DNA from 2 places in the Planotetraspora sp. GP83 genome. Region 1 is predicted to be linked to the other one. Evidence: predicted binding sites of a transcription regulator. Region 1 holds the regulator's gene; the other holds the start of a gene.
The links. The regulator LexA, encoded in region 1, represses DNA repair genes until DNA is damaged. The targets are predictions, from matches to a motif close to TCGAACANNTGTTCGA.
Positions count from the first base shown of each region.

Region 2: a site for LexA is predicted at 3,016-3,031, ahead of recA (recombinase RecA). Genes of this name have one in related genera too.

Region 1 covers NZ_JBGCBZ010000032.1:67,032-71,819, forward strand. Annotated here, with positions in the region: gene leuS (leucine--tRNA ligase) at 1-1,818, shown strand, start outside; gene lexA (transcriptional repressor LexA) at 1,912-2,625, opposite strand; gene ABH927_RS31395 (LysM peptidoglycan-binding domain-containing protein) at 2,835-3,185, shown strand; gene nrdR (transcriptional regulator NrdR) at 3,394-3,858, shown strand; gene ABH927_RS31405 (vitamin B12-dependent ribonucleotide reductase) at 3,957-4,788, shown strand, end outside.
Region 2 covers NZ_JBGCBZ010000004.1:246,928-251,715, forward strand. Annotated here, with positions in the region: gene rny (ribonuclease Y) at 1-651, opposite strand, end outside; gene recX (recombination regulator RecX) at 909-1,763, opposite strand; gene recA (recombinase RecA) at 1,772-2,872, opposite strand; gene ABH927_RS07870 (hypothetical protein) at 3,169-3,444, shown strand; gene ABH927_RS07875 (NUDIX hydrolase) at 3,453-3,932, shown strand; gene ABH927_RS07880 (ABC transporter permease) at 3,883-4,788, opposite strand, start outside.

The sequences.
Region 1 (4,788 bases):
TGGCCGGAGCGCATTCTGACCATGCAGCGCAACTGGATCGGCCGCTCCACGGGCGCGGACGTCCAGTTCCAGATCGAGGGCCGCGACGAGCCGGTCACCGTCTACACGACGCGCCCCGACACGCTGTACGGCGCGACCTTCTTCGTGGTGGCCGCCGACGCGCCGCTGGCCGAGGAGATCGTCGCTCCCGGGCGGCGCGAGGCCCTGGCCGCCTACAAGGCCGAGGTCGCCAAGCTCTCCGACATCGAGCGCCTGTCGACCGAGAAGGAGAAGACCGGCGTCTTCCTGGGCACCTACGCCATCAATCCGGTCAACGGCGAGCGCATCCCGGTCTGGGCCGCCGACTACGTGCTGTCGGACTACGGCCACGGCGCCATCATGGCGGTGCCGGCCCACGACCAGCGCGACCTCGACTTCGCCCTGAAGTTCGGCCTGCCCGTGCAGGTCGTTGTGCACACCGGGCTGGCCGACCCGGGGGAGACGGGCGTCGCCACGCCGGGCGAGGGCACCCTGGTCAACTCCGGCCCGCTCGACGGGCTGTCCAAGGACGAGGCGATCCAGCGGATCATCGAGGTCCTGGCCGAGCGCCGCACCGGCAAGGCGGCCGTCAACTTCCGGCTGCGCGACTGGCTGCTGTCGCGTCAGCGGTTCTGGGGCACCCCGATCCCGATCATCCACTGCCCCGACTGCGGCGAGGTCCCGGTCCCGGACGACCAACTGCCCGTCACGCTGCCCGACCTGCGCGGCGCCGACCTCAAGCCCAAGGGCGTCTCGCCGCTGGCCGGCGCCACCGACTGGGTCAACGTGGAGTGCCCCAAGTGCTCCGGCCCCGCCCAGCGGGACACCGACACGATGGACACCTTCGTCGACTCCTCGTGGTACTACCTGCGGTATGTCGACCCCCACTACACCGGCGGGCCGTTCGACGTCGAGAAGGTGCGCCTGTGGGGCCCGATCGACCAGTACATCGGCGGGCAGGAGCACGCGGTGCTCCACCTGCTGTACACCCGGTTCTTCACCAAGGTCCTGCACGACATGGGCATGGTGGACTTCAGCGAGCCCTTCCTGCGGCTGCTGAACCAGGGGCAGGTCATCAACCAGGGCAAGGCCATGTCCAAGTCGCTGGGCAACGGCGTGGACCTGGGCCAGCAGATCGACGCGTTCGGCGTGGACGCCGTCAGGCTCACGATGCTGTTCGCCGGGCCGCCCGAGGACGACATCGACTGGGCCGACGTCTCGGCTGCCGCGTCGCAGAAGTTCCTGGCCCGCGCGTTCCGGGTGATGACGGAAGCCGGCGCGGCCTCGGCCCCAAGTGTGGACTTCTCCACCGGTGACCTGGCGCTGCGCAAGGTCACCCATCGGGCGATCGACGAGGTCACCAGGCTCATCGAGAGCTACCACTTCAACGTCGCGGTGGCCCGCATGATGCAGCTGACCTCGGCCGCCCGTAAGGCGATCGACTCGGGGCCCGGCGCCGCCGATCCGGCCGTCCGAGAGGCCGCTGAGGCGCTGGCGGTCATGCTGTCGCTGATCACGCCGTACGTGGCGGAGGAGGGCTGGGAGCGGCTCGGCCACGGGCCGTCGGTCGCCAGGGCCGGATGGCCGGTCGCGGAGCCCGCGCTGCTGGTGCGGGAGTCGGTCACGGCGGTCGTTCAGGTGGCCGGCAAGGTCCGTGACCGCTTGGAGGTCTCGCCGGACATCTCGGACGCCGACCTGCAGGCGCTGGCCCTGGCCTCGGACAAGGTCCAGCCGTACCTGGACGGGGCGCCCCGCAACGTGATCGTCCGCGCCCCGAAGCTGGTCAACATCGTGCCGTGATGCTTGGCACGGGGTAAGCCGGCATCAGCAAGCTGGCACAGTGCTCCGCGGTGACGCCATGATGACGTGGTGCCGCCGCGGAGCGGTGCAGGGCTACAGCTTGCGCAGGACCGCGGTGACCTTGCCCAGGACGGTGGCCTCGTCGCCGGGGATCGGCTCGTAGCTCGGGTTGTGCGGCACCAGCCACACGTGCCCGTCCTTGCGCTTGAACGTCTTGACCGTGGCCTCGCCGTCGATCATGGCGGCCACGATGTCGCCGTTGTCCGCGACCGGCTGCTGCCGGACGACGACCCAGTCGCCGTCGGCGATCGCCGCCTCGATCATCGAATCGCCGGTCACCTGGAGCAGGAACAGCGTGCCCTCGCCGACGAGCTGCTTCGGCAGGGCGAACACGTCCTCGATGCTCTGCTCGGCCAGGATCGGGCCACCGGCGGCGATGCGGCCCACAAGCGGAACGTAGGCCGCCGTGGGGCGGTTGAAGCCGCTGTCCTCCTCCGCGGCGTCCGGATCCACCCACAGCACCGGCTCGCCCGGCAACCGGACCTCCAGGGCCCTCGGCCGGTGCGGGTCGCGGCGCAGGTAGCCCTTGCGCTGGAGCGCGGTGAGCTGATGCGACACGCTGGAGGTGCTGGTCAACTGGACCGCCTCCCCGATCTCCCGCATCGACGGCGGGTAGCCGCGCTGCTGGACCGAGTCGCGGATCACCTCAAGGATCTTGCGCTGCCTCGGGGTGAGACCAAGCGAGTCCCGCCTGCGCACGGCGAGGTCGCCGACGCTCTGATCTTGCGCACTTCGGTCACTCACGATGCCACCTCTCAATCCGTGTTCCTCAAGTCGCACAGAGCGACCGTACCGCGATTCAAGATCATTATCAAACAATTGTTCGATTGTCCTCGAAATCGTCGGCGTCGTGGTGTACAACATCGTACGGGAGTTCGATCGACATCGTGTTCGATTTTCCGATCTTCTTCGTGACTGTGTCCGCGCAGCTCAGGAAACAGTTCCGGGAGGTAGTCATGCGACCGGTCCCCAGTCCCGTCCCCAAACGTCCCGACCCCCCGCTGCGCCTCACCCGGCGCGGCAAGATCGTGCTGGTCACCGTGGTCACGGCCCTCGCGCTCGGCGTGCTCTGGCTGGGCACCCACGCCGCCGTGACCGCCTCCAGTGGCCCCGCCTCGCCCGCCCGGAGCGGCCTGCCGTACGTCACCGTCCAGCGGGGTGACACGCTCTGGAAGATCGCCGACGCCGTCAGTGAGGGGGACGACCCCGCCCCGTTTGTCCGGCAGATCATGAACCTCAACGGCTTATCCGACTCGCTCATCCAGCCCGGCACCCGGCTCTATCTCCCGAGCGGGATGCCCGGCTAGTCTCTCGCGCCCGGAACCCTCCGGCCTGAGGGTGGCCTCCCACTCCGCCGCGACACGCTGGCTGAACAGCGACTTCGGGTGCGAGGGGCGCTTCGACTTGCGTTCATGGACGGGCACTTCTACGGTTGGACCACAACATCTAGTAGTCACATCGATGTAAGTTCACCACAGCTTGTGGTTGCGGTGTGCGTTCATGGGAGGCGATGGCATGCACTGTCCGTTCTGTCGCCACCCGGACACGCGGGTCGTGGACAGCCGATCGACCGAAGACGGGGCGGCCATCCGCCGTCGGCGCACGTGCCCCGAGTGCGGGCGCAGGTTCACCACCCAGGAGACCGTCCTGCTCATGGTGAGCAAACGCAGCGGGGTCACCGAGCCCTTCTCGCGCGACAAGGTCATCGCCGGGGTACGGCGGGCCTGCCAGGGACGCCCGGTCAGCGAGGATTCGCTGGCGCAGCTCGGGCAGCGTGTAGAGGAGAGCATCCGGGGCACGGGAGCGGCCGAGATCGCCTCGCACGAGGTGGGGCTCGCCATCCTCGGCCCGCTGCGCGATCTCGACGAGGTCGCCTATCTCCGGTTCGCATCGGTCTACCGCGGGTTCGAGACGCTGGCCGACTTCGAGGCGGAGATCGAGCAGCTCAGGGTGGCTCGAACCGCGCCGAGCGAGCAGTAGGACGCCCCCTGCGCCGGGGACCGGCCGGCGCGACGATGTGGTTATGAAGACACGTGGTCCGACACCAGGGGCTCCAGCGGCCCTAGGAGGGGGAAGTCATGACGGAAGTGAACGGCACCGTGACGGGGTCGGGGGGCGCGGTGGCCGGAGGCCGTAAGCGCGCGCGCAAGGGTCTCAAGATGAAGCGCATCTTCACGACCGCCGGAGTGCACCCGTACGACGAGGTCCGCTGGGAGCGTCGCGACGTCGTGATGACGAACTGGCGCGACGGCTCGGTGAACTTCGAGCAGCACGGCGTGGAGTTCCCCGAGTTCTGGTCGGTCAACGCGGCCAACATCGTGACGACCAAATACTTCCGCGGGGCCGTCGGCACGCCGCAGCGCGAGTGGAGCCTCAAGCAACTCGTCGACCGGGTCGTGGGCGTCTACACCCGGACCGGTGTCGAGCACGGCTACTTCGCCGGCGACGAGGACGCCGAGATCTTCGACCACGAGCTCAAGCACGCCCTGATCCACCAGATCTTCAGCTTCAACTCCCCGGTGTGGTTCAACGTCGGCACGCTCTCCCCCCAGCAGGTGTCGGCCTGTTTCATCCTCGCCGTCGACGACCAGATGGAGTCGATCCTCGACTGGTACAAGGAAGAGGGTGTGATCTTCAAGGGCGGCTCGGGCTCGGGAGTCAACCTCTCCCGCATCCGGTCGTCCAAGGAACTGCTGTCCAGCGGTGGCACGGCCAGCGGCCCGGTCTCCTTCATGCGCGGCGCCGACGCCTCCGCTGGGACCATCAAGTCGGGCGGCGCGACCCGCAGGGCCGCCAAGATGGTCGTCCTCGACGTCGACCACCCCGACATCGAGGAGTTCATCGAGACCAAGGCGCGCGAGGAGGACAAGATCCGCGCGCTGCGCGACGCCGGGTTCGACATGGACCTCG
Region 2 (4,788 bases), on a different contig from region 1:
CGCGACCCGCTGGACGGCCAGCGTCACGATCTTGCAGGCCCGCTTCTCGCCCTCCTTGCGCGCCTCGCTCTCGATCTCCCGGACGATCAGCGCGGCCTCGCGCTTGGCCTGGTTCTCGATCTCCTTGACCAACTCGCCCTTGGCCTGGTCGGCGGTGAGCGCGGCGACCCGCTCCAGGATCTCCCTGCGCCGCTCCGCCACCTGGTCGAGCTCCTCGCGGCGGTCGGCCAGCTCGGTCTCGGTCTCGGCGAGCTTCCTGGCCCGCTCGGACTGCCGCCTGGCCTCCTCATCGAGCCGCTGCTCACGCTCGGCCAGCCGGTTCTCCCGGCGCTCGAGGTCGGAGCGGAGCTCCTTGAGCTCGTTCTTGAAGATGCGCGACTCCTCCTCGACCTCCTTGCGCATCGCGGCGGCGCTCTCCACCAGGGACTCGGACTTCTTGACCGCGTCCAGCTCGGCCTTGGCGCGGATCTCCTCCGCCTCCTGCCTCGCCTGCTCCATGATCTCGGCCTTGACCTCGGCCAACTGCTCCGTAGACGGCCCGGCCGGCGTGACGACGCCCGAGGTGCGGCGCATGACGATGGCGAGTGCGGCCGTCGCCACGAGAGCCAGCAGCACCACCGCAACCGCCAGAACGATCACGATCGGTTCCATGCGCGCCCGCCCCTCTCGCCTCGCGACTATCCGCAAGCAAGGGGTCACACACGCAGCACAGCAGGGCCCGGTGGCGTCACCAGGACAAATATCGTCGCGCGATAGCCGGGCACCCGGCATCTCGTCCGTCGTCGTTCACCGTTATGGCAATCCGCGCTGCGCGGAGTAACTCCTCACTGCGGTCGAGATTAAGCGTCGGAGAGGTAACGAGCAAGCAAAGACGGACTGCCAAGCGACATTTGGCCTGGCATCCTTGCTCATTCGAACTCTTCGGGTAGGTCCTCCGCCTCCACGCCCTCGGCTTCCAGCGCCTCCCTGACCACGCGGAACGCCAGGCCGGGCGAGTATCCCTTCCGGGCGAGCATCCCGACCAGCCGGCGGGTCCGCGCCTTCGGATCCATGCCGCGCGTGGCGGCCAGTTTCCGGGCCACCAGCGTGCGGGCGGTCTCGACCTCCTGATCCGGATCGAGCTGCTCCACCGCGTCCTTGACGGTCTCCTCGTCGACCCCGCGATGTCGCAACTCCTGGGCGAGGGCCCGGCGCGCGAGCCCCCGTCCGTGATGCCGGGAGCTCACCCACGCCGCCGCGAACGCCTCGTCGTCGATGAGCCCGACCTCGGAGAACCGTTCCAGTACGGCTTCCGCCGCCTCCTCGGGCACCTCCCGCTTACGCAGTGCCTCGGCCAACTGGGCCCGCGTCCGCGGGGCCATCGTCAGCAGCCGCAGGCAGATCGCTCTCGCCACCGCCTGCGGATCGGCATCCGGCCCCGGGCTCGCGAGGGAGCCCTCCTCCGGCCCTTCAGGCGACCATCCTGACCGCTTGCCCCGCCCGCGGCTTCGGCTCCCTTCAGAGCTTTCGCGCCGCCGCCGGCCCTTGGCGCGCGACGCCCTCTCGCCCGATCCCTCACTGGCCCGCTCTCCGCCGACTCCGCCCGCGCCACCGGGAAGGCCGTCAGGGCGGCCGCCCTCGCGACGCCGGATCTGCTCACGGAGATCGTCGAGCGCAGCGGAAGGTTCTCGCGCTTTCCGGGAGTCAGGGAGATCCCAGGGGCCGGAGGTCCAGTCCCCCGGCCCGATCTCATCGGACGGGCCCGGGGTGTCGTCGCGCCTCATGGCTGGGATCAGACGTCACCCGGCTTGGGCGCGGCGGCCTTCGCGCCACGCCCGGACGCGGGAGCGGCCGGGGCGGCGGGAGCAGCGGCGGCCGCCTCTGCCGGGGTGTCCAGGCGTGGCCCGACCCCGAGCTTCTCCTTGATCTTCTTCTCGATCTCGTTGGCGATGTCGGGGTTGTTCTTCAGGAAGTTGCGGGCGTTCTCCTTGCCCTGCCCCAACTGCTCGCCCTCGTAGGTGTACCAGGCGCCGGCCTTGCGCACGAACCCGTGCTCGACGCCCATGTCGATGAGGCCGCCCTCGCGGGAGATGCCGAAGCCGTACAGGATGTCGAAGTCGGCCTGCCGGAAGGGCGGGGCCATCTTGTTCTTGACGACCTTCACCCGCGTCCGGTTGCCGACGGGCTCGGTGCCGTCCTTGAGCGTCTCGATCCTCCGGACGTCCAGCCGCACCGACGCGTAGAACTTCAGCGCCTTACCACCCGTGGTGGTTTCGGGCGAGCCGAACATTACACCTATTTTTTCCCTCAATTGGTTGATAAAGATAGCAGTTGTTCGGGTTTGGTTCAGGGCGCCGGCGACCTTGCGGAGAGCCTGGGACATGAGGCGGGCCTGGAGGCCGACGTGGCTGTCGCCCATCTCGCCCTCGATCTCGGCCTTCGGCACCAGCGCCGCCACCGAGTCGATGACGATGACGTCCACCGCGCCGGAGCGGATCAGCATGTCGGCGATTTCGAGGGCCTGCTCACCGGTGTCCGGCTGGGAGACGAGCAGCGCGTCCACGTCGACGCCGAGCTTCTTCGCGTACTCCGGGTCGAGGGCGTGCTCGGCGTCGATGAACGCGGCGATCCCGCCGCCCTTCTGCGCGTTGGCCACGGCGTGCAGCGCCACGGTCGTCTTACCCGAGGACTCCGGACCGTAGACCTCCACGATCCGGCCGCGGGGGAAGCCGCCGATGCCGAGGGCGACGTCGAGAGCGATCGCGCCGGTCGGGATGACCTCGATCGGGGCACGCGCGTCGTCGCCGAGACGCATGACGGAGCCCTTGCCGAACTGCCGCTCGATTTGCGCGAGGGCGGTCTCAAGGGCCTTCTCGCGGTCGTTGATTGCCATTGGGTGCCCCCTGGAAGGGTTGTCGTCTGCTCGGTCACCGGAAAGCTACGGGGTGCCACCGACATTTTCTTGAGCTTCCCGCATTCGCGCCTCAGAAGCTCGCCGCAGTCTGCCGCACCCCGGCGGCGACCCCTTCAATATAGCCGAACGGCTGTTCGATCACCTACCGAACACGCCATCACCCGGGACCCCAACTCCGCCGTTACATTCCCGGGCATTACCTCCCCGTGGTTGTTTGCCTACTGACCTGCGGCGACCCTTAGAGGAAAGCCGGATCTCCTCCCCAAGGCGGCCATGTGACGAGCACCAGCGCGTACGGTCCGCAGCGCCGTACCTTCCTGGAGGCGCTCGCGGGGCAACTCCCCGACCACGGCCTCGTCGGCCGGCTGCTCGGCGGGGACGACCCCATGCTGTGGGTCTGGCATCCCCGGACCGGCAAGCAGACGATCGTCTTCGCCTCGCCCGCGAAGGACGGCTGGCTCTTCCTGTGGTCGCCGGACGGCCAGGAGAACGCCGAGGATCCCGGCCTCGCGGCCGAAACCATCAAGAAGCTCCTCTCCGGCACCGGCTGATGCGCCCGATGAGCGAGCCTCTCGCCGTTGACGAGGCGGCGGGCAACGCGCTGGTGGCGTTCCATCGCGTCTTGGAGGATGTCCGTCTCGACGACGCCCCGCTGCCGTCGTCCTTGGTCGCCCTCTGGTGCGGTGACCGGCTCCTGCTCGTGTTCGACCGGTTCCGCGGGCAGTGGGAGCTGCCCGGCGGCAGGATCGATCCCGGGGAGACACCGCGCGAGGCGGCCGTGCGCGAGTTGCGCGAGGAGACCGGTCACGAGGTGACCGACTCCGGCTTGGCCTTCGCCGGGTATGCCGAGTTCCTTCTCGGCGGGCGCGCCGAGTACAGCGCCATCTACACCGCCCAGGCCGCGCCGCGGGACGGGTTCATCCCGAACGACGAGATCGCCGACCTCACGTGGTGGGACGGCCGCGAATCGCTGCCCGGCAAGGTCCAGATCATCGACGTAACCCTTGGCCGCCTTGCCGCACGACTTCTGTCAGCTTGACGCGGGCGCCGGTGCGGAGGACGGCCCTCTGGTAGATCCGGGCCCCGACCAGCAGCATGACGACCACGGCCACCACCATGAGGGCCGCCGACAGGGCGACCTCCCCGACCGGCACCTCGGCCGCCGCCGTACGCACCGGCATGACCATCGAGGAGAACGGCGGCACCAGCGACAGGATGCGGGCGACCGTGCCCGTGGGCTGGACGGCGGCGAGATACGCCACCAGGTAGGTGAGAGTCATCAGCATCGTCATCGGCGTCAGCACGGTGTTGAGCTCCTCCTGGCGGGAGACCAGCGAGCCGAACGCGGCGGCGAGCGCGGAGAAGAAGGCGTAGCCGAGCACGAACCACAAAACCGCGCCGATCACGATGCCGGCCATGTCCGGCGGGAGATCGGCGGCGAGCCCGGTGGCGGCGGACGCGCCCAGGCCGGCGCCGATGACGACCCCAAGGTTGATCAAGCCCAGCGCGCCCAGGCCGACGATCTTCCCGCCGAGCAGCTCCCACGGCCGTACCGAGGTGAGAAGGATCTCCACGATCCGGTTGCCCTTCTCCTCGACGACGCCCATCGCGACGTACATGGCCGAATAGATGAGCAGGAAGAACAGCACCAGCACCAGCAGTGTCGCGATGCCGGTGCGCACGCCGTTGCCGGTCCCCATGGACTCCACGCGCAGCGGCGTGATCTCGAGGCCGGCCGCCTTGATCCGAGCCTCGCGATGCGCGCTCTCCAGGATCAGCCCGAGTCCCCGGCCGAGCTCGCCGTCGGCCAGGACCTTCTGGTCGTCGATCAGGGCGGCGTCGGCGTCACCGTCGGTCACCGCCTTGCGTGCGGCCGCCTCATCCGGATATTTCGT